2 regions of the Natronincola ferrireducens genome follow, and region 2 is predicted to be linked to the other one. Evidence: a T-box and tRNA genes for the amino acid it is inferred to sense, from the RefSeq annotation. Region 2 holds a T-box; the other holds one or more tRNA genes.
What was found. A T-box is a leader RNA that pairs with one kind of tRNA and senses whether it is charged. The one in region 2 lies ahead of argS (arginine--tRNA ligase), so its partner is inferred to be a tRNA-Arg.

Region 1 (11,693 bases), on a different contig from region 2:
ATGGGCAAATTAATGGTTGGAATGAATGTGATCGAAAAAGATCCTTTGGTGATTGAACCAAAGACCTTCAAAACAAATTTGAAGGTTAGAAAGGCTTCCCCTAAAGATGTGCAAGAAATTTATCATATTGCTTGTACTGTAGGAAAAAATAAAAAAGATTCTACTCAAGGTTTTTTAGTAGATGACTATGCATCAGATCCTAAATTTTATAAGACAAAGTTGCTAGAAAACATACTGGAATTGGATCACTTTTATGTAGCAGAGTCTTTTAACAATAAAATAGTGGGTTTTTTGATGGCTTATACAAAAGAACAATGGTTAAAATATAATCCAAATTGGATAGAAGAGGTTTTTTGGCATCCTAATTTTGATAAAGCTAATATAGAAAACTTTGTTGTGATAGATAAGACAGCTATTTTTGCTCCTCTAACTGGACATGGAATTGGGAGTAGACTTTATGTAACGCTAATAAACGATATTACATCAAAGGGCATTCATAATATTTTTGCCGAAACTATTATTAGCCCAATACCAAATTTCGCATCCTTGTCTTTTAGAAAAAAACAAAATTATGTCTTGGCAGGCACCCGCTATGAACATTATAAAGAGGAAACCTATACTGACCTGATTTACTATAAGAGTGTGTAACTCTTTTAAGTTGGGGTGAAAGACATTACAAAAATCATATATTATTTTCAATTTAAAAAAGCACATAATTTTCTATGTGCTATGATAAGATAAAATTCTTCTTAATTATCGGCAATTTAAGAAGAATTTTGTTTTTTCATCCTCTATAAGCCACCGGCACAAAAGCTATAAATCAAACCTTTGATTGTCTGCTTATGGCCGCCTCTACTTTTCTGTCATTTGCTTATAAGATTCTTTTTCCATTGTTGCTAAAACCCGCATAAATAGATTTAAGGTTTTTTGTCTTTCTTCTTCTTCCACATAATCAGTTCTAATTTTTTTATATAAAGAATTATTTTTTGCTTTGTCTGTGCTTTTTTTAGCTATATATTCGTTTATATCAATAATTTTATTTGCAGCCAAGGCAATCACTTCTCTCCTAATGATTTATTTATTGTTATTATTTTTCTATTTCTTTTATGAAAATCCTTCTTTTTTCCTAGATTTTTTTCTAACTTTCTTATCGGCTATTTTCTATCATTAGGCTCTATTTTCTCCTCTAAAGGAACTTCTCCTTCATCATCAATAACTTTTTCTGCCATTGCTACTGATGCAATAACTGATTGTAATTCATCCAGCACAGCAAACTCTTGGCCAAATTCCATATCCGCCACCTTTAAAAGATCTCCTGGCTTAAAATGAGAGATATCAAATTCAATTTTTTTAGGAATATTTGCTGCTGAACATTCTATTTCCAATTCTCTTATTTGCTGTTGTACTACGGCGCCTCCTTTTTCTACAAAACCTCTACCTTTCAAAACTACTGGTATTGATAAATAGATTTTTTCATCTGCATTTACCTTTTGAAAATCTAAATGCATGATTTGTCTTGTTACTGGACTTCTTTGTACTTCTTTTATGTAAGCAGTCTGAAGCTGTCCACCTATATTGATTTCTATAAGAGAATTTTCACCACCATATCTTATTAAGTTCTCCACCTCTCTCTTGTCAACTTCTATAGGTAATGTATTCATATTTTTTCCATAAATAACTGCTGGAATAAACCCCTCATCCCTTAAGCGGTGATTGGCATTGGTACCTCTATCATTTCTAATATTACTCTCAATGGAATTTATCAAATCAAACTCCTCCTCGTTTTTCTTTGTTTAAATTCCATTATCTCCAAAAACATCTATTTTAATACAAACAAAAGCGCCCAATAGGACGCTTTTGCTTTTTATATTATAGTTCTTCCCTTTCTTCAGTGGGTTCTTCTGCTTTATTGGCATAAACAATATTTGCTATAATGCTATTCATATCATTTAATATCTCTATATTTTCATCTTCTACAATATTTAGATCTGCTAAGGTTAAGTAATCTTGTTCCTTTAACTTAACTGCATCCACCTCTATCTTCTCTGGAAGATATCTTGGATAGGTTTGAATTTCTACTTCATTTAGCTGTACTTGTAGTATTTCATAGGAGGTTTCTACTTTTTCTTTGTTCAAAATATGAATAGGAACTGTTAGTTTGATTTTTTGGTTTTCATCTAATGTTTGAAAGTCCACATGCAATAAATCCTGCTTTAAATTACCTCTTTGGATTTCCTTTATAATAGCATAGGTCTTTTCTCCTTCTAAACTTAAACCTACCTTGCCACTAATCCCCTGGAGGGATAAAATTTTTTCCATTTCTTTTTCCTTTAAGTAAACGGATTTTGTATCCTTACCTTTACTGTATAAGGTTCCTGGAATATTCCCCTCTCTTCTATCCTTGGCTACCTTGTTTTTCCCTGTAGCTTCCCTCAAATTAATTTTTAACATTGGTGTACCCATAAAATCTTCTCCCCTTTCAAAGTAATAGTTTTTGGTCTTACTACTATTAAATCAAAATTTTTTAAATATTTCAAACTTTAATTATCATTTTATTAAAATAATTTAGAATTTTTTGTATATAAAAAATCCTCAAAAGAGGATTTTGAGGTTTAATCAATGGAGTTTAATATTCTATTGACGATATCTTTTAATCGCATTTCGCTAATTGCTTCATCTGTTGCTACAAAAATAGATTTTATTTCTCCCAAACCCTCATCATAGTGATAGGAGTAGCCATAGGAGATAAACCCTTCTGGAATAACATCCTCTATAAAGGTTATATTTTCATCGGCTAAGGTCATCATTTCTTCTATAACCTCTTCTTTGGACAAAGCTTCTCCCGATAGTTCCAAATCCAGTTCCTGTTTTAAGACTTCCTCTTGTTGAATAATTTGAAATACTAGGGTGTCTTCTCTTCTAGATCCCTTTGTTAAATCCTTTACTTCTTTAAAGTGAAATTCTTTTATAATTTCTTTTAAGATGTCTTCGCTATTGACTATCTTATCTCCCACCATAACATAACTCATAAATCCATCTCCTTTGTTTGTTAAGTTATTTACTATAATTATCCCAACCTACTATAAAACTATTCTATCATTTTCTTTGAATTCCTTTGTCAATTAGTTATTAATTGCTGCTACCACCGAAGTAATAGGTATTGTAAGGATTAAGCCAATACTACCACATAAGGATCTTATTATTTCTGAAGCTATGTACTGAGAATTGACAATGTCCATCAAGGGCATGTCACTAAATATAAAGATTAATAGAAGGGGTAAAGATGTTCCCACGTAAGCAAGTATTAGTGTATTTGTCATGGTGGCCATAATATCTCTTCCCACCGATAGTCCTGAAAAAAACAAGGTTCTTATTCTTATTTTGGGGGTTTTACTTTTTATTTCGCAAACAACTGAGGTAATGGTCATACTAACGTCCATTACTGCTCCCAGAGCCCCAATAATAATTCCACTATATAAAAGTCCTCTATAATCTATGGTATAGCTGGAATACGCCACCAATAGCTCCAACATTTCATCGGAGATTCCCGTAAGATAGATTTTGTTGCCAAAGTATATTGCTAAAATAGCCGATGTCATGGTTCCTCCTATTGTTCCCAAAATAGCCGTCAAGCTTTTTCGAGTAAAACCACTAATAAGGATAAAGCTACTCATAACAATAATAGTACTTACAATAACGGTGGTTAAAATAAAGTTGTGACCCTTTATTATTAGGGGAATAAAGATATAACCAATACATAAAGCTGTTATTAATAAAGCAATAAACGACCGAAATCCTTTAAAGCCTCCAAATATAATTAACAAAATAAAAAACAGTAAAAATAACAACTTAAGATGGAAATCTCTAATGACATCAATAAATCCCACCCCCACCAATTCCTTCCCCTCAACTTGAATACTTAAAAAAATCTTCATATTTTCACTTAGGGGAATATTATATCTAGATCCTTCAATTAATGGATGGTTAAATTCAACAACTTTATCTTTGAAGAAACCCTTTATTATTTTGGCCTTAATAATCTGTACTTTCATTTCTGTATCTTTTATGGTTTCTTCCTCAATAACAATAGCCTTTACCTTTTGATAGCTATGGTTATAGTCCTCTATAGCAGAAGCTTTTACAGCTATTATCAGCAACATTATCATTAAAACAAATATTGTTTTTTTCTGGATCATTCCTTATCCCCCTATTATAGTTTTTAATGCTTCTAAAAAACTCTCCTCTATAGCTTTAAAACTTATTTTCATTTAAATAGGCTCTGTTAAACGCTACTGTTGATTTTAGCATTGTATGAATTCTGGAGGTTGTGTCATTGTGAGGGCACCGAAGGATCTAAGACTCTTCCCTATCCTCAGAGGGACAATCCCTCAGCATCTTGTCATGACTTTATTTATACAATAGCAACATCTATCTTTAACACAGCCTTTAAATAAGCAATAAAAAGCACCTATTCTTTTTAAAGAGAAGCTAGGTATTGTTTGCTAGAGGCCTTCGTCTATAGGTTATATATATTATGGAGCCTAAAAATATATTAATAGGAAAAGGAATTTGATTTTATTGTTTTAATGTAAATAAGGAAATTAAAAAGGAAGCAGGATTCTATCTGCTTCCTAATTGTTATTTAGTCTACTGTATATGGTAGTAATGCCATATGTCTTGCTCTTTTAATAGCAATTGTTAAATCTCTTTGATGAATTGAACAGTTTCCAGAAATTCTTCTAGGTAAGATTTTACCTCTTTCTGTAATGTACTTTTTCAATCTTTGAATTTCTTTATAATTTATACGATTGTTTTTATCAGCACAGAAAGCACAAACTTTCTTTTTAGTTTTACGTTTTCGTCTATTATTTACCATTCTGCTCCCTCCTTCTCTTTAGAATGGAACACCATCTTCTTCGTCCATGGCTTGAAAATCATCTAAATCTATATCAGCATTTCCAAAGTCTTCAACTTTATTAGGCATGTTGGTATTCGCTTTGTTTTCTTTGTTACCCCATTCCAAAAACTCTACTTGATTTGCTACTACTTCTGTAATATATCTTTTTTCCCCAGTTTGGGTTTCATAGGATCTAGATTGTAATCTACCTTCGATAGCTACCAATCTACCCTTGGCTAAATAATTTGCGCAATTTTCAGCAGTCTTTCCCCATACTACAATGTTAAAAAAGTCTGCTTCATTTGTTTTTGAAAAGGGTCTATTAACTGCAATACTAAAGGTGGCAACAGCTTTTCCGCTTGCAGTAAAACGCAGTTCTGGGTCTCTTGCAAGTCGTCCAATTAACACTACACTATTCATAATTCCACCACCTGTTTATTAATTATTCTTCTATTCTAGTAATCATATGACGAATGACTTCATCAGCAATTTTTAGATTTCTGTCAAGCTCTTTTGGTGTATCAGGATTTGTAGTGAAGTTAACCAATACATAGTATCCTTCTTTTTCCTTGTTGATTTCATAAGCTAATTTTCTTAATCCCCACTCATCAACATTTTCTACTTCACCATCAACCTCAATGATACCTTTGAACTTATCTAAAAGCTGATTTCTTTTTTCTTCTTCTGTAGTTGCTTCAAAAATACAAAGCAATTCATACTTATTCATAATTTCACCTCCCTCTGGACTTGAGCGACCCTGTTTTTACAGGGTAGAGAAATGATTTTCTCACATTACGATATTATATCACTTGGATATGTTTTTTGCAAATATTTTTTCTCTCAATAGTAAATTCTATTCATTATAAGTAGTAAAAGCTTTTCAAAACCCAGTACAAATTAATTTTATTATTTTTTTAAATTTATTGTATATATTCTTTTGTTATGGGTAATCCTATAACTAGATAGCCCCCACAACACAACATTTTATTCATCCCAATCTCCCCCTTACAATAGAAGCGAGTGGTTTTTTATACCACTCGCGATTTTTTTATACCGTTTTCTCAGTCAGCATTTCTCTTAAGACCTTACCTAGTCTTTCAATACCTATTTGTATTTTTTCTTCTGACATATTAGAATAATTAAGCCTGAAGGTATTTTCTTTGCCTCCGTTAGGGAAGAAGGAACCTCCTGGTACAAAGGCTACATTTAATTCCAGTGCTTTTTGTAGTACTTCTCTAGCATCCATATATTCTGGAAGCTCTACCCATGTAAATAGTCCGCCTTCAGGATATGTATATTTTAAGCCTTGTGGGAAATATTGTTTTATTCCCTCCAACATAATATCTCGTCGTCTTTTGTAAACCGCTTTTATTTTTTCCACATGTGCATCTAAATCATATAGCTCTAAAAATTTATCAATCTCTCTTTGGGCCATTGTATTGGTTTGTAGGTCTGATCCTTGCTTTACAAAAATATACTTTTGTAGTAACTCCTTGTCAGCTAAGGTCCAGCCAATTCTTAGGCCGGGACAAAAAGTTTTTGAAAAAGTACCTAAAAACACTACCCTTCCTTCTGTATCAAAGGATTTAACAGCTGGAGGTCTCTCTCCTTCAAACCTTAATTCTCCATAGGGATTGTCTTCAACCACTGGTATATTGTATTTATTGGCTAGCTCTATTAGTTTTTGACGTCTTTCTATAGACCATGTTTTTCCTGTAGGATTTTGAAAATCAGGGATAACATAAATAAACTTTACATTTTTTCTTGTAGACAGAACCTTTTCTAATTCCTCCATGTCCATCCCGTAATCATCAGTTGAAACCTCTACAAATTCAGGTAAGTAGGCTTTAAAAGCATTGATGGCCCCTAAATAACTTGGGCTTTCACAAACTACTATATCTCCCTTGTCTAAAAAGATTTTTCCAGTAAAGTCTAAACCCTGTTGGGAACCACTGGTAATTAGAATGTCCTCCCCCGTTGCTTGTACCCCTACCGCTTCCATCCTTTGAGCAATTTTTTCTCTTAGTGGGGCAAAGCCTTCTGTCGTGCTGTACTGGAGCACCTGCATACCGCTTTCTTCTAATACTAATCCTGTTATTTTTTTCATTTCCTCCACAGGAAACAATTCAGGGGCCGGAAGCCCACCTGCAAAGGAAATAACTTCTGGTCTTTCTGTTAGCTTTAATAACTCTCTAATCTCTGAGGCTTTAAGACTTTCCATCCGTTCAGCAAATTTCATCGTCATAAAAAGCACCCCCATATGTTATTTTAAATTTATTATAACATCTTTGAGGGTGCTTTTGAAAACCTTTTGTTTTTTTATTGTTCTTTGCTTATCACCTTTTTTACTCTTCTCTCTAGATTAGGACGGGATATCCATAACTGTTTTTCACAGCCGGTACACTTTATTCTAAAATCAGCTCCTGTCCTGATAATTTCGAAGAGATGATTTCCACAAGGGTGCTGTTTTTTTAATTCCACTACATCTCCTACCTTTAAATCCATAGGCATTTATCACACACCTGCCTTTCCTATTAACTTTATTCCTCTTTGTTAATAACAACCCTTCTTGGATAAGGAATTTCTATACCCTGTTTATCGAAGGCTTGTTTAAAGGTTTTTCGCATCAATCTCTCCACTGCCCATTGCTCCATAGGTACGGTTTTAGCCATCACCGATATAACAACCTCTGAATCTCCTAAATCTGTTACCCCTAATACAGTGGGCCCCTCTAGAATGGAAGGGGTTTCTCTTTTTAAATCTTCACTGGCTTCGTTCAATACCTTAATAGCATTATCTATATCTTCCTCATAGGCAATGGATATGTTTATCAAAGCCCTCATTTTACCATGACTTTTATTGGTTACCTTTTTGATCTCTCCATTAGGAATAATATGGAGGTCTCCATTGAAATCCCTTATTTTCGTAACCCTTAGAGCCATTTCTTCAATAATTCCACCGATGCCATCCACCTCTACATAGTCCCCTACAGAAAACTGATCTTCAAACAAAATAAAGAATCCTGTGATTACATCCCGAACTAGGTTTTGGGCCCCAAAACCAAAGGCCAGACCCCCGATTCCTGCAGTTGCTATCAAGGCCCCTACTTCTACTCCAAAGGATTTGATAATAGAGGTAAAAGCAATAAAGTAGATAATATACTTTACAACGCTCTTTATTAAGCCCTTAAGGGTTTCCATTCTAGCTTCATCTACTTTGATTTTTAGGGTTTTCTGAGAATGAAAAATTTTATTGACGATAGAGTGGATAATCTTAATGCTTATTTTAGCAATCACTAAAATAAGTATTATATTGAGGATCATCCCTAGAAGCCTCGTCATTTGCTGTGGGTTTGTTAGGAATTCAAAGGTTTCTCTAAAAGCTTCTTCAATATGTTTTATAAATTCAAACATCTGTAATTCTCCTTAATAAATTTGTTTTACTAATTTTTTATTATCATTTTTTTTAATTTCATAAATGCCTTTTATTTTAATATTGCTTTCTATAATAGCTTTTTTTATATACCCTAGTAGATCTTGGTTAAACATAATCGATAAACCGCAGCTGGCGGTTATTTCCCTAGGGGTAGGTATCGTATCAAATTGATAATTTTTCTCCTTCAATAGCTTTTCTGCTGCTATTGCATAATGGGTTGATTCGAAGGTAATGACATAAATTTCTCGGGTCTTCATATTATCCTCCTACTAAAGCTTAATGGTGTTTTTTGCGTTGTTGAGGTTTTCAACGATATTGTACATGTTTCCTATCCCCCCCACCATTAGCTTGTTTTTTATCTTAAAATAATCTAGGCAGGTGCCACAGGATATTATCTCTACACCATTAGTCTCTAAATTCCTTAAATGTTCTATTACTTCTGAGCCTTCCACCACTAGGTTCACTCCTCCATTTACAAACAATAGAGCTTTAGGTAAGGGGGTTACCTCCGTAAGGGTATAAATATATCCCTTCATCAGCACCTTCCCTAGCTCTTCAGAGCCTTCTCCTAGACGGTCCTTAGAAATTAAAATAACTAAATCTTTTTTAGGGGTTATGTCACATTGAATGTCCATAGCTGGAATATCTCCTATGCTATGGTCTTTAAAGATGTCTATATAATAGGCCCCTTGATTTTCTTGGATAGCCACCTTGCAAGCCAAGCTTTTTGCCAACTTTGATACGTTTTCTTTGGCAACCTCATTGTCTACGATAGTAGTAACCTTTCCTGTATCGATGGCTTCTAAAGCCTTTTTCGTATGAATAACAGGCAAGGGACAGTTTAACCCTCTAGCATCTACTTCTTTATACATTTGCATTCCTCCAATAGATAAGTATTCTTTTATTTTAAGTATATCAATAGGCGTACCCTTCTTCAATCTATTGTACCCAATATACTATATTATTTTTTCTATTTGCTATAGTCAATAAATTGATTTTTCTTATAAAGGTATAAAAAAACACGAGAGTTTTCTCGTGTTTTGTGTATTTAAATTAAAGCTGTGCACCTCTCTTCGACATACCATCATAGGCGTTACCTAAGCAGTTAACTCTAGCTAGGTTGCCCTACGGCACACGAAAGGGATCACTTACCGTTGCTTCCTTCCGGACCTGGCGGGGTTCATGACTTTTCATTGCGTAGGACCCAACTATCATCGTCACTTACTTAAGCCAGCCCTACAACCAATACGCCTCCAAGAGGACTTCAACCCTGCTATAGCGGATTGCAGGTTACAGGACACCGCTACCTCCCCGTCTAGCACAGCAAACCTATAAACTTTTTAATGGCGGAGAGAGCGGGACTCGAACCCGCGGGGCCTTTCGGCCTTACACGCTTTCCAGGCGTGCCCCTTAGCCAACTCGGACACCTCTCCATCTTTGCTTACCCTTTAGTTCTACTGTTTCTTAGACTTTTAAAGAATTCCTTCATAATAGTAGAAGCTTCTTCTTCCAAGACACCTGTTGTAATCTCTGTCTGATGATTGAAGCCTTTGTTGCTTAGTAAATTTACTACCGATCCACAGGCTCCGCTCTTTGAATCCATAGCACCTATAACAACTCTTTCAATTCTGCTTTGTAAAATAGCTCCACTACACATTGGACAGGGTTCTATTGTAACATATAGCACCGTATCTGTCAACCTCCAACCACCAGCTTTTTCACAAGCCCTTTGGATGGCTATAATTTCAGCATGGGCAGTGGCATCCCTTAGTTCTTCCCTTAAATTGTGTCCTCTGCCAATAATTTCTCCTCTTCTTACAACAATGGCTCCAATAGGTACTTCCCCTTTGTCATAAGCTTTTTTAGCTTCCTCGAGGGCTAGCTTCATATAATACTCATCCAACTTGGTAGTGCCTCCAAACTTTATTGTAGTATCCTACTACCGTATTACATTATAGGAAAATCAGTTCCTTCTGTCAAGGTATATATTTCCCATTGAAACCAAGGTTATCCTTTAGTTTCATCCAAAACAAGAAAAATCTTTTTTAGCAAAACTCCCTATGAATTAAGTCTCATTTTATATGGTGCACCTGAGAGGACTCGAACCTCCGACCTGCGGTTTAGGAAACCGTTGCTCTGTCCTGCTGAGCTACAGGTGCATGAAACTAATTTTACAAAAATAGCGTAACACAAATTTCTATAAAAATCAATGGTTCAAAGGGGGAAATCCCCCTTCATTTTCCACTGTTAAAAAAATTTGTTGCTTTTCTATTTGTTTTCTATTTCTTTTATATTCCCCATATATCCCTGTAATGCTTCGGGAACAAGAACTCTTCCATCCTCCTGTTGGAAGTTTTCTAAAATGGCGGCTAGGGCCCTGCCAACTGCTAACCCTGATCCGTTTAAGGTATGCAGATACTCTACCTTTTTTGTTTCCTTATCTCTGTAGCGAATGTTGGCTCTTCTAGCTTGGAAATCCTCAAAGTTACTACAGGAGGAGATCTCAACATAGCGATTATAGCTAGGCATCCATACTTCAATATCATATTTAAAAGCAGCTGTAAAGCCTAAGTCTCCAGTACAAATCTTTACTACCCTATAGGGTAGTCCTAAAATTTGCAGCACCTTCTCTGCGTTATTAGTTAGTTTCTCTAATTCCTCATAGGAAGTATCTGGCCTCGTAAACTTCACCAACTCTACTTTGTTGAATTGATGCTGTCGGATAAGACCTCTAGTATCCCTGCCAGCCGAACCTGCCTCTGAGCGGAAGCAAGGGGTATAGGCTGCATAATAAATAGGTAGACTTTCTTCATTTATAATCTCATCCCTATGGATATTGGTAACAGGAACCTCAGCTGTAGGAATTAAGAAATAATCTTTTTGAGGGATTTTGAATACATCCTCTTCAAATTTAGGTAATTGTCCTGTTCCCGTCAAGCTATCTCTGTTTACCATAAAGGGAGGCATTGTTTCTGTATAACCATGGTCTGCTATATGTAAGTCCAGCATAAAGTTAATTAATGCTCTTTCTAATCTTGCTCCCAGTCCTTTATATAAGCTGAATCTAGAACCGGTGATTTTAGAAGCTGTTTCAAAGTCCAGTATTCCTAAATCTGTGCCTATATCCCAGTGGGCTTTAATGTCAAAGTCAAATGCCTTTGGCTCTCCCCATTTCCTCACCTCTACATTATCATCGTCGGTTTCCCCTTGAGGAACATCAGGATGGGGAACATTAGGGATTCTTAGAAGTAGATATTCAATTTTTTCCTCTACTTCCTTTACTTCATTATCCAAGTCCTTAATAGAATTAGATAATTCCTTCATTTCATTCATAATTTCTGTGGTGTCCTTACCTTCTTTT
Region 2 (18,581 bases):
GAAAAAATGCTAAGTTCCACCATTCCGTATACTTTGGTGCTAATTTTTCCAGTATCGATAATCCCTCATGAGGTCTCCCCTCTAAGATTGCTTCATAACCTTTTTCATATTGTGCCATATCCTCTAATTGAATCAATAGTTCTTTTATCTGCTCTTTAATATTATCCTCTAGTTCTAATGTCAATGCTTTTTCCCAGTGGAGCTTGGCTTTATTAAATGCTTTATTATCTTTATAAATAAATCCTAAATAATAGCAAGCCAATGGTTGATTAGGGTCTATTGTTAGAAGTTCTTCTAATTTATGTTGAATCTCTTTAGTAAAAGTTTCGTAGTTTTTTTTCTGGTTTCCTAGTTCTTCATCCCTATATCGTAGTAATGTCATAGTATAACTCAGTAAAGCTTTTGTATCATTTGGTTTTAATAGAGTTAATGCTTTAAAAAAGATAATAGCTTCCATCAATTTTTTTTCTTCTAAATATCGTGTTCCTTCTACAAAAATATATTTTTCTATTTTAGGATTTGCTGCATATAAGAACTTAATATACTCTTCCTTGTATTTAAACCTTGAATCAATTCCTAATAGAAGAATCATTCCCCTAACAATACTTCCAACGGTTATGATTTCGTTTTCTTTTTTTGTCTTAATATTCTTTGCTAACTCTTTTGTCATAATAGGTATATCCAATCCATCGCTGGGAAGTTGATAATTTTCTATATTTAACTGTGCATCATGTTTTAAATGAATAAAAGACAGTTCCTCGGTTTTTTTTAACAAGTACTCATCAATTAAAAATTTCATTTTTCCCCTCCATACTTCTCGTGTTTAAATACTTTTTTATAATATTTTATGAAATATAATATCATCTACATAGGTACCTATTTTCTTGTTAAGATGATGCTGATATACACAGCCCGATACTGTAAAATTATTGGCAAGCAAGGTATTAATAGATGGTTTATTATCACTGTATACATAAGCCCTAGCTAGACTTATAGTCTTTTCCTTTGCTTTTATATCCTCTAAACTGTATCGAATAAGATTTTGGGCAATCTTGCATCCCCTATATGAAGGATCTGTTGCAATAGTAATGAGTATACAGTGGGCTTCATCTTTAAGTCCTCTAACACCCCTAAAAACGCTAACTACTTTATCTTTAATCATAGCAGCATATAAATAATAATTTTGATTATTTAACCAATCTATTAATTCTTCTTTACTGTCTATGTGATTAAAAGTAACCTCTGCTGCTTCAGCTTTTAATTTGTTAAATAAACTTATTATATTATTGATGTCTCTTTCCTCAAGTTTTTTAAATGAAACCTCCATGCACTGACCCCCTTATCCTATATATTTTACATAAAAATATTATTGTTTACTATTTTAAACGATATTCTTTTAATTAAAACTCTCGCATAAACAATCTCTTTCTTCTATTACTAGTACTTAATAGTTCAAAAAGATATCCACGATAAATCATCATAAAGGAAAACCATGCCTGTCCTATCAGAAACATGATGATACCTATGGGAGAAAGTATTAACCTCAAAGGCATAATATAACTAAACATCCCTGTTAATAGGTTACCAGTAAGCATATATAGAACACCAATTAAAACTATATTAGGGATAAACCACTCTATCCAGTTATCCTTTGCAAATTCTACAGCATAGGTTATGGATTCCCATGGATTATAATGTTTTTGATAGATTACTTCTGGCAAAGCATTCAATAGCACAAGCACTAAAAAGTTAATCATTATTCCTAAAGCTCCTGGTTGAAATCCCCGTCTAAACCCAGGCATTAAAAAGGTATTAATAATAAGTGAAGCTACATAGGATATAAACAATATCCCCCATACCTTTCTTAAATATATGATAAATCCATCTTTAAAATCTTGAAGATCAAATTTGTTTCTTTTTATAATGCAATTAATTAGATATAAATAATTAGATAATAAAGCACTCATAAAAATAATGCTTACTAATCCACTTAATATCCAAAAAAACGGCAATATCATCATCAGTATAAGACTTGCTAGTGAATAAAATAATCCCGTGAAGATAATAGGCCAATTTTTCAATGTGCTGGATACTGCCGTTTTACTAATTTTTTTGTTGGTATAAAAAATATCCTTTAGTATATCCATATGATTCATCACCTCTATAATAATTTGTTATATTTCTTATCTATAGAAACTCAACAGCATCTAATAAGAAATATTTGCAGTAGTCTATTGCTTTATTTTCTATATCATAGTCAAACAATAGGACTGTTTTTTCCTGTTGAAGCTGTATTAGGCTTTTAGGGTTCTTTTCTACATCTACAACATTATAATTAAATAATTCAAAGTGCACTTTTTTTATAATTTGTTTAGCTGGAAGTTCTATATAGTTTGGTAAATATTTCTCCAGTACTTCTAACTGTTGTAAAAATTTATGACATTTGTTCTTGAAATCTTTACCTTCCATTATAGGAAGAAATTTAGGGAGGGAGGAGGTTTTGTTGTGTTTAATGTAGTCAAACTTCAATACTTCTCTAAACACATCTATTCTATCAAAATTTTTGTAAGAATAAAAATCTAATAGGATTTCATATAATTTATTTCTACTATGGAACTGATGGTGATACCCCTTTTCTTCCCAGTATCGCCATAAATCTTCAAAAAACCTAAAGGTATTGGCATAATAGTTGGCTAAGATTAATTCAATACTGCTGTTAAACATGTTATTGTTCCAATAGGTTTCTACCATCTCTTCTATACCCTTTAATGTCATAACCTCTCCATAGGTTATGGCATCATTTTCCAACACTTCATAGGGTGGCTTATCATCATAAATATACCCATATTTATTTGCATCTCTTGTAATTCCAGCTCCTTTTAATAATTTTAAAAATCCTACCTGCAACTTTTCAGGCCTTAAGGCAAAAACATCATCAAAGGATTTTCTGAAGCTAAAATAATCTTCATAGGGTAACCCCACAATTAAGTCCAAATGCTGATGGATATTTCTCCCCTCAGATATTGTTTCTACAACTTTCTTTAAACGGGGAAAATCCATTTTTCTTTGTATAGCTTTTAAGGTTTCAGGGTTAGTTGATTGTACCCCTATTTCGAACTGAAATAGCCCAGTGGGAACACCCTGTAAGAAGTTTAGTGTATCTTCATCTACTAAATCAGCTGTTATCTCAAAATGAAAGTTTGTTTTTCCCTGATTATGTTCTAGGATATACTTCATAATTTCCATAGCATAGTCCTTTTTTGCGTTAAAGGTTCTATCCACAAACTTTACTTGTTTAACTCCTTGGTCAATAAAATATTTCAATTCCTTTTTAACTACTTCGATTGGCCTAAACCTAACTCCTTGAAAGGATGAGGATAGGCAATACTGACAATTATAAGGACATCCTCTAGAGCTTTCGTAATATACGATTTTATCTTCTTCTAGCACCTCTCCTTCATAAGGAAAAGGAAGTTCCTCCATAGATAGTGGAGTTGAAGATAGGTTGTTAACAAAAACCTCTCCTTTGGCTCGAAAAGCCAGGGCAGGAATCTGAGAATAATCTTCATCTTTGCCAATAATAGATATCAGTTCTTTAAAGGTTTTTTCTCCTTCTCCTAATATAATCATATCAATAGCATCATTTGCTTCCATAATTTTAGATGCTTCAAAGGAAACTTCAGGTCCCCCCCAAATAATTGTAACGTGGGGCATTACCTTTTTAACTAGGTTACTTATCTGGTGAATCATTTCAACATTCCATATGTAGCAGGAAAAGCCAATAATATCTGGTTGTATTTTATAGATTTCATTGACTATATATTGTTGGCTATGGTTAATGGTAAATTCAGCTATATGAACATCCTCATCAAGATCCTTTATGCTTTGTTTTAAGTACCTAATAGCCAAGTTTCTATGTATATACTTTGCATTTAATGTTGTTAGCAACACCTTCATGTATTTTGCCTCTTTTCTTTATCATTGTCATCATAGTGCTTAAAACCTATGTACATTATAGCATAGTTAATAATATATTAAAGAATATATTAACTATCTTAATATTGTAACCATGTTTTAGAAAAGTTAAAAAATCCTGTTATTGAATAATTGTAAATAATATGTAAACCCTATTGTATTATAAATCTTAATTCAATATAATACTATTGTGTAGAAATAATTTTTAAAGAAAGGCGGTTCATTTTTTGTTACCTCAAAGCCATATCATTATTGCAACTCACCTTCATGAAGCTATTAAAGAAAAATTCCTTGTAGATCTTGATAGAAAGAATTTGATTTACGGCAGTATTAAGCCTGACATCCCCTTACATCTATCAGGCATCCGACATTTTAAACCCCAATCTTTTCAGTATATATGTGATAAAATCCAGAATTTATCTCAATATCCATTAACTAATAATAAAGAACATATCAAATTTTTATCAACTCAAATTGGAATTGTCACTCATTTTATCGCTGATTATTTTTGTGTGCCTCATAATGATAGAAAAACCTATAAAAATCATTTTATTAGTCATGTAGCCTATGAAAGCAACCTTCATCAGCAATACAAAAAATATAATGAAAAAATTAATATTGCTAAATCTTTGTTTAATATAGATAATAAAACGCCTCATTCAATAAAATCCTTGGTAGATGATCTCCACAATAAATACAGCAATAAAAGCGAAAGTTATAAAAACGACCTAATAAGTTCTATGGAGGCCTCTATGGTTGTAGGGTTATATATCGTCTATCATAATATAATGAACAATGAATATATAAATGCAGCATAAAACTAACCTAGCAAAGATAAAGGTTCTTTCAATAGTAAGGACCTTTTAAATTTATTGTAAAATTTTGAAGGTTTTTCTACATTTATGTAGAAATAAATACTATATCTCTCATGAAATCAGGAGGCGAATACTATTATGGATGAATTCTCTAAAATATCCGTTCAGGAAATTTCAAAGCATGATATGTTAATGATTATTAAAGCTCTTGAATATACAGGTGAAAATGCAAAATTACCCTCCTTTATAGAGTTGAAGGATGCAATCGTAAAGCAATTAAGCCTATTATCCAATACTACTGAAGAAGAGTTTATTCGGTATTTAGAAAAGAGTTATTAAAGACAAGGCAGGACAGTTACTGTCCTGCCTTGTCTTTAATAAAGGTATATAGCCCTGCCTTGGTTTCCACAACTAATTGTAAATAGTTAGGACTTTCCACCCTGTCTTTAATCTTTATAACATTTAATATAGGATGTTTTGTTATATCGCCTTTTTCCAATTGAAATAAATCTATGCTCTTTTCTTGTCGATTATAAAAAGGTCTCTTTAATTGATAATCTCTTAACCTACATAAATAGTTGGCCATGTCATTGATAAAGTCTTCATCCTTCAATGTCTTTAAATTTCCATAGCTCTCTTTGGTATTTATACCCCAAAGACCATAGCTAATAGCAATCATTTCTTTATAATCATGTCTAGGGAGATTCTTCAACTCCACTTGTTCCCCCTCCTGTAGTCTGTAGAAGTTATTTAAGCTGTTAAAAAACATAATCTTGCTATCCCAAGAAGATACCTCTGGTAATTCGCTTTTTTTATAACGGTCTAAATCCAACAGGTAAAGAATTCTTTCCTTTTCAAATTGAACAGCATAATTAGTAGGTAACTTCATTTTTATATTTCTATTTAACTCAGAGAATTGCATATGAATAATATAATCCTTTAATTCCTGTATTAATTCTTCTTTAGGCAGAAATCCTTTTTCTAATAAAACATAAGCTCCTCTAATCAAAAGTAACCCTGTCAAGATCACTTGAGGATGCCTATTTAAATAAATAATATTTTTATAGGTTTCTTTTTCAGCCGCAGCATAGTTTTTATTGGCCATTAGGATGGGAAAAATTCTACTAATTCCATAGGCTTTCTGTTCCTTCCAATAAACCTCACTGTCGTAATAGCCTTTACTGTTCCTTAATTTATAAAGAATATGGGAAGGGGCTCCATGGCGGTAATATGTCCATACTTTTAATTCCTCGTAGAAACGCGGATAATCTACTATAACTTCTAGCTTAGGTCCATCATCTACTAAAGACTTGATCATAGCAATAATTAATTCTGTTATATAGCTGTATTGACCCCTTTGTTTTTGTATAATAATGTCTTTATTTTCATACCTATATAGAAAACCTTTTAGTATATGGGTTGGTGTATCAATGTTTTCATTTAAAAATCCTAGGGCATCTCCGTAAACCATCCACAATAAACTATTTCTTATTTTATTCTGGGTTGTCAAATTATCCCCACCCTTCTTTACAACGATGGTTTGATTATAGTATTAAACCTCATTTATACAAAAATACAGCGATATCGCTGTATTTTTGTATTACATTTTTTCTGGTGTCTTTATTCCTAATAAATTTAACCCCGTCCCAATAACTTGTCTTGTTGCTTTAACAATAGCCAATCGCGCTTTCTTTAACTCTACTTCGTCCACCAATACTGGATTGTCATGGTAGAAACGATTAAAGGCTTGGGCTACATGTATAATATGTCTTGTTATAATAGATGGTTCATTTTTCCTTTGAGCATCCTGTATGATATCAGGGAACTGTTGTATTGCCTTAATAACTGTCATGGTAGCATCATCTGTTATCAATGTGGTATTAATCTCTCCCTTTACTTCTATATCTGCTTTCCTAAGGACACTACTGGCTCTAGCATAGGTATATTGAACATAGGGTCCAGTTTCCCCTTCGAAATTTAAGACTTTATCCCATGAAAAGGTATAGTCTTTAATACGATTATTAGATAGTTCTTGGAATACTACGGCTCCTACACCAACTTCTTCTGCTACTTGATCTAGGTTGTCAATATTTGGATTCTTCTCTAAAATAATTGATTTTGTCTGTTCTATAGCCTTGTTAAGAACGTCCTCTAAAAATACTACTCTACCCTTTCTGGTGGCAATCGTTCCTTCTTCTAATCTGACCAGGCCAAAGGGTACGTGGATACAATCCTGTGCCCACTCAAATCCCATTAATTCTATAATTTTTATCCATTGTTCAAAGTGTAGATTTTGTTGTGATGCAACCACGTAGATGTTTTTATAAAAATCATAGGTTTCTTTCCTATAAATAGCTGCTGTAATGTCTCGAGTAATGTATAGGGTTGAGCCATCCTTTTTTCTAATCAACGCTGGAGGTAAACCATGGGGCTCTAGGTTAACAATTTCTGCACCTTGAGATTTTTCTAAAATATTTTTTTCCTCCATCATCTCTAAAACCCTAGGCATCTTATCGGAATAGAAGCTTTCTCCTGCTAAAGAATCAAAGGTAATATTTAATTTGCTATATACTCGATTAAACTCCTTTAAACTTACATCTCTAAACCATTGCCATAGTCTTAGTGCTTCTTCGTCTCCATCCTCAAGTCTTTTAAACCACATTCTTCCTTCTTCTTCTAACGTAGCATCCTTTTCAGCTTCATCATGGAATTGAATATAAAGCTTTAGTAAGGTTGGTATGGGAGCGTTTTGTACTTCTTCTTCATTTCCCCACCTTTTATAGGCTACAATTAGTTTGCCAAATTGCGTTCCATAATCTCCTAAGTGGTTGATTGCCACAGTGTTAAAGCCCAAAAACTTATAAATTCTATTGATAGAGCTACCTATAACTGTGCTACGAATATGTCCTATATGAAAAGGCTTTGCTATGTTAGGGGAAGAAAACTCTACGATGACAGTTTTATCTTTACCTAAATCACTACTGCCATATAATTCTTGTTTTTCTAATACTTCCTTGAGGGTTTTTTCTACAAAGACTGCTTTATGTATAAAGAAGTTTACATATCCACCAGCCTGTTCTACTTTTTGAAAGGCTTTATTTCCTTCAAGAGCCTTTACAATTTCTGTGGCAATTAATGGGGGTGCTTTTCGAAAGGTTTTTGCTAATCTAAAGCAAGGAAAAGCATAGTCTCCCATATTGGTGTTGGGGGGTATTTCTATCATAGATAAAATCTCTGATACTTCTAGGTCAGGTATATACTGTTTTAGTGCCTCAGCTACCTCCTGTTTAAAATCAATCATTCTATAACCTCCTATTGTTTTTTAATATACAAAAATAAAAAACCCCCATCTCTAAATTTAGAGACGAGAGTTAAATCCCGTGTTACCACTCTGATTGACACGATACTGTGCCCACTCTTATTCCAAAATAACGGTGGATACCGCCTTGTCCTACTTATTTCAGACAGGACCTCCAAGGTGCGCTTCAATGGAAATATGTGTCAGACTTCCACCAACTCTGACTCGCTGCAACAATCTTTACATTTACTCTCCTCATCATAGGTATATAGCTATATTCAATTATCTTGTCAATTAATATATCATATATTTTAACAACAATCAATAAATTTATTCCTATATTTTCTCTGAAATACTTTCTTCTGTATAAACTTCTATACCATGTTTCTTTAGAAGTGCGGTTGTCACCCCTTCTCCCTTTGTTAACCTTCCTGAAAAAGAACCATCATAAATGTCACCAGCACCACAGGAGGGACTTCTTGCCTTTAATACTGCAAAGTGAACATCCATATTTTTAGCAAGCTTTACAGTCTCCTCAGCTCCTCTAATAAATTGTTCAGTGACATCTTCACCCTCCACATTTATTACCTTTGCCCTACCATCTAATACGTCTTTTCCTTCTCCCCCTTGTATCTCAGCCGGGAGTCGTGGTGTTGTTAGCCCTCCCAGCTCCTCAGGACAAACAGGTAAAAAGCCTTTTTCTTCTAGTAGCTTGATTAATCTAGGATTTTCATTGTTTTTTCCATTATATTTACAGTTTATTCCCAATAGACAAGCACTTACTAAAATCACTTTTTCACCTACCTACTCTATCTATTTTAACTCCACAACCGTCACGCCAGCCCCACCTTCTCCATATTTACCTTCTCTAAAGCTTTTTACATGCTTGTGTTTTCTTAACATCTGCTGTATCCCAGCTTTTAAAACACCGGTGCCAATACCGTGGATAATGGTGATCTCTGTTAAGCCGGCTAAATAAACGTCATCTAAATATTTGTCTACCTCCATAAAGGATTCTTCTAGGTTTTTGCCCCTGATATCCAGTTGACTTTTCATGGTATTAGCCTTTGCCTTTACAATTTTTCCGACACCTGTTTGTTTTCCATCCTTTTTCTCTTTTATTCTCTCAAGATTAGAAATGGGTACATTCATTTTCATTATACCTACTTGAATGTATACTTCTCCACTGCCATTAGCAGGCTCTAGGACATGCCCCACTTGATTTAGGGATAATATTTTAACTGTTTCACCTGCCTTCAGGTTTTCTGGCGGCTTTCTATTGGTTTTAGTAAACAATTTTTCTTCAAAGCCCTCCGATAAGTCACCAAGCTTAGCATCCATTTTCTTTTTTGCTTCCTCTATTTTTCTGTTAGCTTCTTTTTCTTCTATTTCTATCCTTAAATTTTTCAGGACTTCAATCACTTCTTCTGCTTCAGCTTTTGCTTCCTTTACAATTTTAAAGGCCTCTTTTTTGGCTTCCTTAATAGTTTTTTCCCTCTGATGCTCTAACCTTTCTTTCTTTTCTAAATAATTGTTCAAAATATTTTGTGCTTCTAATCTTAAAGCTGCAGCATTATTTCTTTCCTTTTCCGCTTCAATTCTATTTTTTTCAATGTTTTGTAAAAGGTCTTCAAATTCAATGTTTTCATTGGTTAAGAGAGATTTTGCCTCCTCTATGAGACCAGAAGATAATCCTAATTTCTTTGATATCTCAAAGGCGTTGGATTTTCCAGGCACCCCTATTAACAGCTTATAGGTGGGTCTTAGGGTTTCTACATCAAATTCTACTGATGCATTTTCAACCTCTTCCTTTATTAAAGCGTATTGCTTTAACTCACTATAATGGGTGGTGGCTATAACAGAGGTTTTTAATGTTCTTAAATAATTTAAAATAGCCATTGCTAAGGCTGCACCTTCTGTAGGATCAGTCCCTGCTCCTAGCTCATCTAATAACACTAAGGAGTTGGGGGTGACCTCATCTAATATTTTTACAATATTGGTCATATGGGAGGAGAAGGTACTTAAGCTTTGTTCGATACTTTGCTCATCTCCTATGTCAGCATAAATGTAATCATATACTGCTAGCTTTGTTCCATAATCGGCAGGAACATGAAGACCACTTTGGGCCATCAAACTTAAAAGTCCCACTGTTTTTAAAGTAACGGTTTTACCCCCAGTATTAGGCCCAGTAATTACTAAAATACGAAAGTCTTCCCCTATCCAAATGTTGGTAGGAACTACCTCATCAGGGTTTAGTAAGGGATGTCTACCATTTTTGATTCTTATTTTTCCTTCTTGATTTAAGCTGGGTTCTATAGCCTTCATGGATAGAGACAGCTTGCCTTTAGCAAAAATAAAGTCGATTTCCTGTAATATACTTTGGTTACTTTTTATTTCTTCTGCTTTCTCTGCTATCGTAGCGGATATCTCCATCAATATCCGTTCTATTTCTTTTTGTTCTTTTATTTTTAACTCCTTTAATTGATTATTTAATTCTACAATTGCCATTGGTTCAATAAATAGTGTGGCACCACTAGAGGATTGATCATGGATTAATCCTGGAAACTGACCTCGATATTCCTGTTTAACAGGCACAACATATCTATCCTGTCTAATGGTTACGATGGCATCCTGTAAATATTTTTGAGAAGTAGTAGAGTTAATAATGCTATTTAGCTTATTTCTTATGGCATCATTCTTAGAGTGAATCATTCTACGAATATTTTTTAACTCTGCTGAAGCATGATCTGATACTTCTGTTTCACTTAATATGCACAAATCAATTTTTTCTTCTATCTCCCTAACGGTATTTAAACTTTTTATTAATCCCTGTAAAATAGGGCAAGAAGTTTCTGTCCTATCATCCTCTTTAAAAAACTGTTTCAATTTTCTAGCTGCACCTAATGTATCCTTTAAGTATAAAAGTTGTCCTGGATCTAAATAGGAGCCTATTTCTGTCCTTCTAACTAGGTGTAGAATATTATGGATGCCTCCTAAGGGAATATTACCCCTTTTAATTAAAGTGCTTTGTGCTTCACTGGTCTCTTGCTGTAAAATCTGGATTTTAGCAAGATCCTCTATAGGCTTTAATTGCTGGGCTACATCTTTTCCTAGGGAGGATGTGCATTGTTCTACTAATTTTTCAATGATTTTTGTATATTCTAATACTCTTAAGCTTTTGTCGTTCATTTATCTTCACCTCTTAAAGCTTTTTGGCTATTATATAAATAATTATAGCATTACCTATTTATTGTACCATATTACTTTTTTTTCTTCCATTCAAGAGTTTTAAGGACTAAAAGTAGATGATCTAAAACCTATGATTTCGTAAAAGTAGCTTCCACAGGATACAATAAAAAAAAGATACGGTTATTCCGTATCTTAGTAAGCATAGCTCTTATTATGAACTCCCCATTGTTTCAATTTCTCATCTGTTCCAATCCATACAGGAGTCTTTGTATTTACCAATTCATATAATTCCTCAACATCGGAATTAATCATTCGAACGCATCCTAATGAAACGTTGGTTCCTATAGATGTAGGTGAGTTGTTTCCGTGAATACCATAGGAACCACCTCCCTTATGGGAAATTCCCATCCATCGATAACCCAGAGGATTTTGAGGAGATCCCCCCGCTACAGGAGCTGATATACCTGCGCCACCCCAAGCAGGATTGACCAGTTTATTTACTATAGTAAATTTTCCTTCTGGTGTAGCAGAAGGGTGTTTTCCTTGGGCTATAGGATATTTTTTTATGACCTCATTTCCATAATAGAGGGTTAGAATTCTTTTTGTTTTGTTTATTGCTATCCAATGCTTGTCAGTAGGGGTATTTGTAATTACATCACTATGCCGAAACTCCTTATCTTGCAGACGTTCTTGTAGAGCTTTCGTTGACCTTGGTCCAAATGACCCATCTACTACAAGATTGTGTTCACTTTGAAACCGTAGAACTGCATTTCTCATATTAATGTCTTTACTGGCATGATCTTCTTTATAATAACCTAGCTCTCTAAGAGCTATGGTATAATCAATTTCTTTTTTTTCAGTGGTGTTTTTTTCTCTATCTTCTTTCATATGTTCGTCAAATTCTTCTATCGGTATATGCTCTTCTAGTACAGTATCCTCCTCCATTCCCATATAATGATTTTCTGCTGCATCGCCAATTACTGGTACCAACATGGTAGCAGCAATACATAATGACAGAAATTGCGTTAATATGCTATCACCTCCCTGCTCAATAATTTTTATTACAGGCTTGATTGGTTTATTCATACTTTAGTTAAGTAAAAGGTAATTTTTGTAATATTTTTCTAATTTTTTCTTTATTTTCGTATAGAATAAGATATAATTATTAATAAGTATCCTGTAGGAGGGGAGAATATATGAAATCATTACAGTTACACAGAGTATACAATGAAATATATGATTGTTTATTGTCAAAAGATTTTTTGAAAACCCATCATATTAAAGAAGATTTTATAAAAAGTCATCTCCAGTCTTCATCCTTTATTGATTTTTTAGAAGAAATGTTAGAAACCAATAATTATAGCTGTAAAGCTGTTTTCATGCTTTGTAAAAACATTCTTATGGATTTATGGGAGAAGAAGATTCCCCAGGATCCTCTTCAATACATCTATCAATTTACACTTAGTCTGTCCTTCCCCAATTCTGTTGAATTAGATTTAAAAAATTTTCTAAACAATGGATGTTTTCTCTATTTAAAGGTATTAAGAGTTATATCTCAACACCAAAAACTCTATGATGATAGTATGCAAAGTAAATATCCCTTAGACCTCCTACCTATTGGAGAAACAAATAATCTTATGAATGTTTCTGAGTATAAAAGTTTTGTAGGTGCTTTTTATGATGATTATATTTATGAAATGATGAAGCTTAATCATGAAGTTACAGGTCATAATACATTGGATCATATATGTGGGGTCCATCACCTTGCTGTTTTTATTGCAGAGCAATTGTTGTCTAAAAATATTCCTTTGGATTTAGGAAGGGTTTCTGGAGGAGCTGCTGGACATGATATTGGTAAATTTGGCTGTAGAAGCTCTGAATCTAAAAGAGTAGCTTATCTTCATTATTATTATACAGACCAATGGTTTAAAAAACATAATATACCTAATATAGGTCATGTTGCGTTGAATCATTCTGTTTGGGATCTTGAACTTGAAAATTTATCTATAGAATCCCTTATCCTTATTTATAGTGATTTTAGGGTAAAAAACATATCGGTGGATAACAATAGACCATCAATGAAAATGATCGGCCTTGAAGATGCATTTGATATTATACTAGGGAAGTTAGATAATGTAGATAAAAACAAAGAAAATCGTTATAGACGTGTTTATATGAAATTAAAGGATTTTGAAGACTTTTTACTAAGTATAGATATAATTATTGACCCACATATCCTTGTACAAGAAAATGTTGAGATAAGGAAAACCTATTATGCTTTAATGGAAGGAAAAGGAATAACTGAGCATCTAAAATATATTGCTATTCATCACAATATCAATTTAATGTACAAATTTAGAGATGAGACTTCCCTTAATGAGATTATTGAAATTGCCAGAGCAGAGCAAGATCCAAAGGTGCTCAGAGAATATTTAGATTTATTTGAAGAGTATTCTACCTATCTAACACAAAAGCAAAAAATTATTGCTATAAAATTTCTATACGAAAAGATCATTCATCCCGAAGAGGATATCCGTAGACAATGTGCCTCTACTATTGGTAGCTTAATAGCTACCTTCGATGAGAACTATCGCAAAGAAATTCCTGAAGGTTTAAAACTGGAGAAACCAAAGATAACAAGTTATCAGCTGTTACATCAATACATGAAGAGTTATATTTATCCTGACCATAAAATTATCCCCCTCCATCGCAGATGGATACGATATAGCCTAGCTACATTTATTGATGCTTTATTCATTAAATGCAAAGCTCAACAGGAGGACATCTATAAAGAAATCATTCTAAAATACTATAAGGAGGAGGGTTTGGAAGAAGATATTTATATTGCTCTAATCCAAAGCTTGAAATATATACCATTAAACAATGCATCTGCTTTCTTTAAGTATGCTGTCCATTATGTAATATCCTTTCTGAAGCATAAAGATGATGACATTAGGATTTCTGCTTTAGACACCCTAGGTTATCTAGCACAGAATATTTCTAAGGAATGTGAAACCCATGAATTAATCCTTAACCAGTTAACTGAAGTAAAGTTGTCATCTATACCGGCTGAAAACTTTTTATATTTAAAAATAGCAGAGACATTATGTGTAGAGGATACTATAATAGATAATTTAAAGAGTTTTTATAATCAAGACGTCAACAAAATCTCCAGTATGTTTTTAAACAATCTAAAAACAGAAATCAATTGGGTTACAAAGAAATTTCATATTAAGCTCTTATTGGAACATGCTCTTAAAAATACTGTTATTAATAAACTTTATATAGCAATGCATTTTTCTAACCTGTTAAAGGTTAGTGCTGTGGAAAATGTGAGAAGTGAAGCAGGAGAGTCATTGGTAGAAGTGTTTCCTCATCTTCCCATGGAGCAAAGAAATGATCTTGCTATTGAATTGCTACGAACCCTTGAAATAGAAGGTGCACAATTTACAAAATATATACCAAATTATTTAGGACAAATCATTATTTATCTAAAGCCACTGGAATTAGATGAAATTATTGAAGATTTAATAGAAAAAATTAAACATGCCAACACCCATATCAATTCCTTATTATTAAAAACAATCGGTGTGTTTATCTCTAATTACCCTAAATACAAAGAAATATTTAAAGAAGAAGATGTCCATTATAATCGTCGTTTGACAAAAATGCTAGGGATTTTATTAAATGGCTTAGTGCATCATAATCCTCAAATTAAGCAAGTTTCCTTCAGTGTTATTGGAAAGGAAGTCTTTGGTTTAAGTTTATTAACCTTAGAAGAAAAATATTATATATTCCAATTGGTAGGAAAAAAAGTATTAACACTTTTAACTGATTCAGAGGAAAGCGAGTTATTATTTCTTACTAACTCTGCTGGATTAAATCATATTTATCGTTTTATCTCAAGCTACAAATTTGCCTTCAACGATATTTGTGTAAAAACGCCGGAAAAAGTAGCCTTTTTTCCAGGCTCCTTTGACCCTTTTACCCTTGGTCACAAAGAAATAGCTAAAGCTATTAGAGACTTAGGATTTGAGGTTTATCTAGCAGTTGATGAATTTTCTTGGTCAAAACGTACTCAGCCTAATCTTCAAAGAAAAAACATCATTAATATGTCAATCGCTGATGAAATGGATATCTATTTGTATCCTGAAGATTTTCCAGTAAATCTTGCTAATCCTGAAAACTTAAATGATTTAAAGAATAACTTTTGTCACTCTAAAGTATATATTGTAGTAGGTACAGATGTAATCTTAAATGCCTCTGCCTATAAAAGAGAACTGAGCCAAAGTACCATTACTGACTTTCCTCACATTATATTTGAAAGAAGAAGTGATGATTGCGATGGGGAAAAGGCTTATGACATGGAAAAGATTCTTATTACTTTTAAACAGCCAGTTATAAAACTAAATCTTCCCCCACAATACGAAGATATTAGTTCTACACAAATTAGAAATTATATTGATGAAAATAGAGATATATCAAAATTGATAGACCCTCTTTCCCAAAAATATATTTATACTAACAATTTATATAGAAGAGAGCCTCAATATAAGTCATTGGTTCAAACAATTTCTATTGATATTGATGTTAGAAATAGCTTTAATTATGAGATAATCAATACCATAGCATCCATCTTCCATCCCAAAGATTATCATAAAACCTTTAAAAATATTGAAGCTATTAGTCAAAAGAAAAATGCAACCTTGATTTTAATTCGGGATGCAAAGGAGCATTGTAGGATTCTTGCTTATTCTATTTTTCACTGGCTACCCTCAGATTTAATTTATCAAGAATTTCAAGATAGTCATCTTTCCCAGTGTGTCCGTGAAAATTATACAGGCAGAATTATATTGTTAGATGGTATTTTTGTTAGAGAAGACATTCCTTCCGATAATATTCGTCAGATTATTTTGACAGAAACCTTGGCTTATTGTGTGAAAAATGATTATGGTTATGGTATATTTACTAATAAAATAGATGACCGTACATCGAGGGAGCTATATAAAATACTAAAGCTCCATGGGTTTCAAGAGCTGTCCCACTCCCCAAGCCATCCTCCTGTCTTAGCAGTAAATATGACAAACCCCTGTAGTTTAAATCTTGATATTCAGACATTTATTAAAGAACCCTTTAGAAGTAATGAAAATGTAAAAACCATCATATCTGCTACTAGAAAAAGGCTACAGGAAGCTCTTACAAAGCTATACCCTGGTCACTTAGTTCTTTGTTTTGATAGAGATATAGTAGAAGAAACCCTCGTGAAGAAAATTTGTCGTGAAAATGAAGTTCCTCCACTTCCTGTATATCCTAAGAAGTTAGGATCTTCTATGTGTGTTCCTTTTGGTAATATTTTAAACAGAGCCATCGTGCCAAATACCGTGACTAAAACCCTCCATACAGAGAAAATGTTTAACCCTAATATGAAACACTTTATAATAGGAGCTTTTCCCTATTACCTAAGCTTAGAAAAGCAAATTAGAATAATACATGCCTTCAATAAACCTGTTATTCTAATAGATGATCTTTTAAATAAAGGGTACCGTATTAAAGCCCTTGACCCTATACTGAAAAAAGAAAATATCCATGTGAAAAAGATTGTTGTGGGAATGTTGTCGGGTCAAGGTAAGGAATTAATGGAAATTCAAAATAGAGAAGTTGATAGTGCTTATTTTATCCCTAAGCTTCGTCATTGGTTCAATGAAGGACTCTTATACCCCTTTATAGGTGGTGACACTTTATGGCGTGGAATATACCCCCAAAAAAACTTACTTCCCTCTATTAATTTAATTTTACCCTACACTTCACCCTCCTTTATAAAGGGAGTCTCCAATGAAAGTCTTTATAATTTATCTTTAGTATGTATTCAGAATGCTTTAGAAATTTTAAAAGTATTAGAAATGACTTATCAAAAGACAAATGAAAGAAAGCTCACCCTTTCTTTACTTGGGGAGGTGTTTTTATATCCTCGTTGTCCAGATCAAGGAAAAAATTCCTTCTATGACTTTAATGTTAATCCTTCTACTCACCTTAATAGAGATTTAGAACTGCTTAAACGATTGGAATACAACTTTATTAAAAGCTCTTAAAAGGAGGTATTAAGATGTTTTATTACAAATTCCGTAATAAGTATATGTTTTCATTAAATAATTACCCCCAGTTTGAAAGGGTAGAGGAAGTACTAATAAAAGAGCATAATGAAATCATCTACTACCTATGCTCTTTAGATCCCTTCATATCTAGAAAAACCTTCTCTATTACCCATCCTTCTCTACTGTTTATAAAGAAAGAGGGTCTCAATTTATTGCAGGTTGATGGTAATGAAGTTTATGATTTACCAAAGTGGATACTAGAAAAAATAGAAGATAGGAGAATTATGGCTATTAATACTACCTTTCCTAATTGGCAAAATAAATTACTGGAGAGGCATCCCGCAAAATGGAGAGTCCATATAGCTGGACTAGGGGATGTGGGCAGTACCCTGCTAATAGGTCTTCGCCTGTTGGGAGGAGACTGTATTGATTCTATAGGTATCTATGATAGAACACCTGATAAACTCCAGCGTTGGTCCTATGAAATAAATCAGGTCTATTGCCCTGGTAATGAAGGGTTTCCAGAGGTGTATCCTATTTCTGAAAGTGAATTTTTTAATTGTGATATGTTTGTCTTCTGTATTGCTAAAGGTGTCCCCCCCGTTGGTAAGGATGTGAAGGATGTTCGAATGATACAGTTCCAGGAAAATGCCAATATTATTGAGACCTTTGCCAAGAAGGCTAGAGCTGCCGATTTTAAGGGTATCTTTGCCGTAGTTTCTGATCCTGTAGATTTGCTTTGTAAGGTTGTTTTTAACAGTAGTAATAAAGATTCCCAAGGCAATTTCGATTTTAAGGGTCTAGCTCCAGAGCAGGTTAGGGGATATGGTTTAGGGGTAATGCATGCCCGTGCCGCTTATTATGCAAAGGAAAATCCTAAAACCCTACATTATTTAAAGGAAGGTAGAGCCTTTGGACCCCATGGGGAGGATCTTGTTATAGCAGACAGTATTGAAGATTACAATGAAATTCTTTCTATATATTTAACAAATAAAGCAAAGGCAGGTAATCTAGAGGTTAGAAAGACGGGTTTCAAGCCTTATATCGCCCCTGCTCTTTCCTCTGGAAGCCTCTCTATTATTGCCACCATTAGAGGTGATTGGCATTATAGTGCAACCTATATGGGAGGGGTCTATATGGGATCAAAAAACCGCTTGTCTTCCTCAGGTACAGAAGTTGAAAGGCTGGAGCTGCCGGAGTTATTATTGCAAA

Region 1: it has a tRNA-Arg gene. The T-box ahead of argS (arginine--tRNA ligase) is inferred to sense a tRNA for this amino acid. The anticodon was not compared.

The regions. Positions count from the first base shown of each region.
Region 1 is NZ_FNFP01000014.1:10,203-21,895, reverse strand. It holds gene BLS22_RS14465 (GNAT family N-acetyltransferase) at 1-648, shown strand; gene BLS22_RS14460 (hypothetical protein) at 853-1,050, opposite strand; gene BLS22_RS14455 (50S ribosomal protein L25) at 1,155-1,766, opposite strand; gene BLS22_RS14450 (50S ribosomal protein L25) at 1,870-2,463, opposite strand; gene BLS22_RS14445 (hypothetical protein) at 2,613-3,029, opposite strand; gene BLS22_RS14440 (YibE/F family protein) at 3,123-4,196, opposite strand; gene rpsR (30S ribosomal protein S18) at 4,643-4,876, opposite strand; gene BLS22_RS14430 (single-stranded DNA-binding protein) at 4,895-5,317, opposite strand; gene rpsF (30S ribosomal protein S6) at 5,340-5,624, opposite strand; gene BLS22_RS14420 (aminotransferase-like domain-containing protein) at 5,946-7,142, opposite strand; gene BLS22_RS14415 (DUF951 domain-containing protein) at 7,217-7,408, opposite strand; gene BLS22_RS14410 (mechanosensitive ion channel family protein) at 7,438-8,310, opposite strand; gene BLS22_RS14405 (putative Se/S carrier protein) at 8,323-8,589, opposite strand; gene yedF (sulfurtransferase-like selenium metabolism protein YedF) at 8,602-9,204, opposite strand; RNA gene ffs (signal recognition particle sRNA large type) at 9,392-9,656, opposite strand; tRNA gene BLS22_RS14390 (tRNA-Ser) at 9,677-9,765, opposite strand; gene tadA (tRNA adenosine(34) deaminase TadA) at 9,774-10,220, opposite strand; tRNA gene BLS22_RS14380 (tRNA-Arg) at 10,415-10,491, opposite strand; gene serS (serine--tRNA ligase) at 10,601-11,693, opposite strand, start outside.
Region 2 is NZ_FNFP01000003.1:329,879-348,459, reverse strand. It holds gene BLS22_RS09860 (tetratricopeptide repeat protein) at 1-799, opposite strand, end outside; gene BLS22_RS09855 (GNAT family N-acetyltransferase) at 836-1,327, opposite strand; gene BLS22_RS09850 (hypothetical protein) at 1,401-2,147, opposite strand; gene BLS22_RS09845 (B12-binding domain-containing radical SAM protein) at 2,188-3,957, opposite strand; gene BLS22_RS09840 (zinc dependent phospholipase C family protein) at 4,203-4,793, shown strand; gene BLS22_RS09835 (hypothetical protein) at 4,929-5,129, shown strand; gene BLS22_RS09830 (hypothetical protein) at 5,146-6,300, opposite strand; gene argS (arginine--tRNA ligase) at 6,391-8,091, opposite strand; T-box leader at 8,148-8,359, opposite strand; gene BLS22_RS09820 (2-thiouracil desulfurase family protein) at 8,425-8,880, opposite strand; gene BLS22_RS09815 (endonuclease MutS2) at 8,902-11,277, opposite strand; gene BLS22_RS09810 (L,D-transpeptidase family protein) at 11,470-12,363, opposite strand; gene BLS22_RS09805 (cytidyltransferase) at 12,474-17,366, shown strand; gene BLS22_RS09800 (lactate/malate family dehydrogenase) at 17,381-18,581, shown strand, end outside.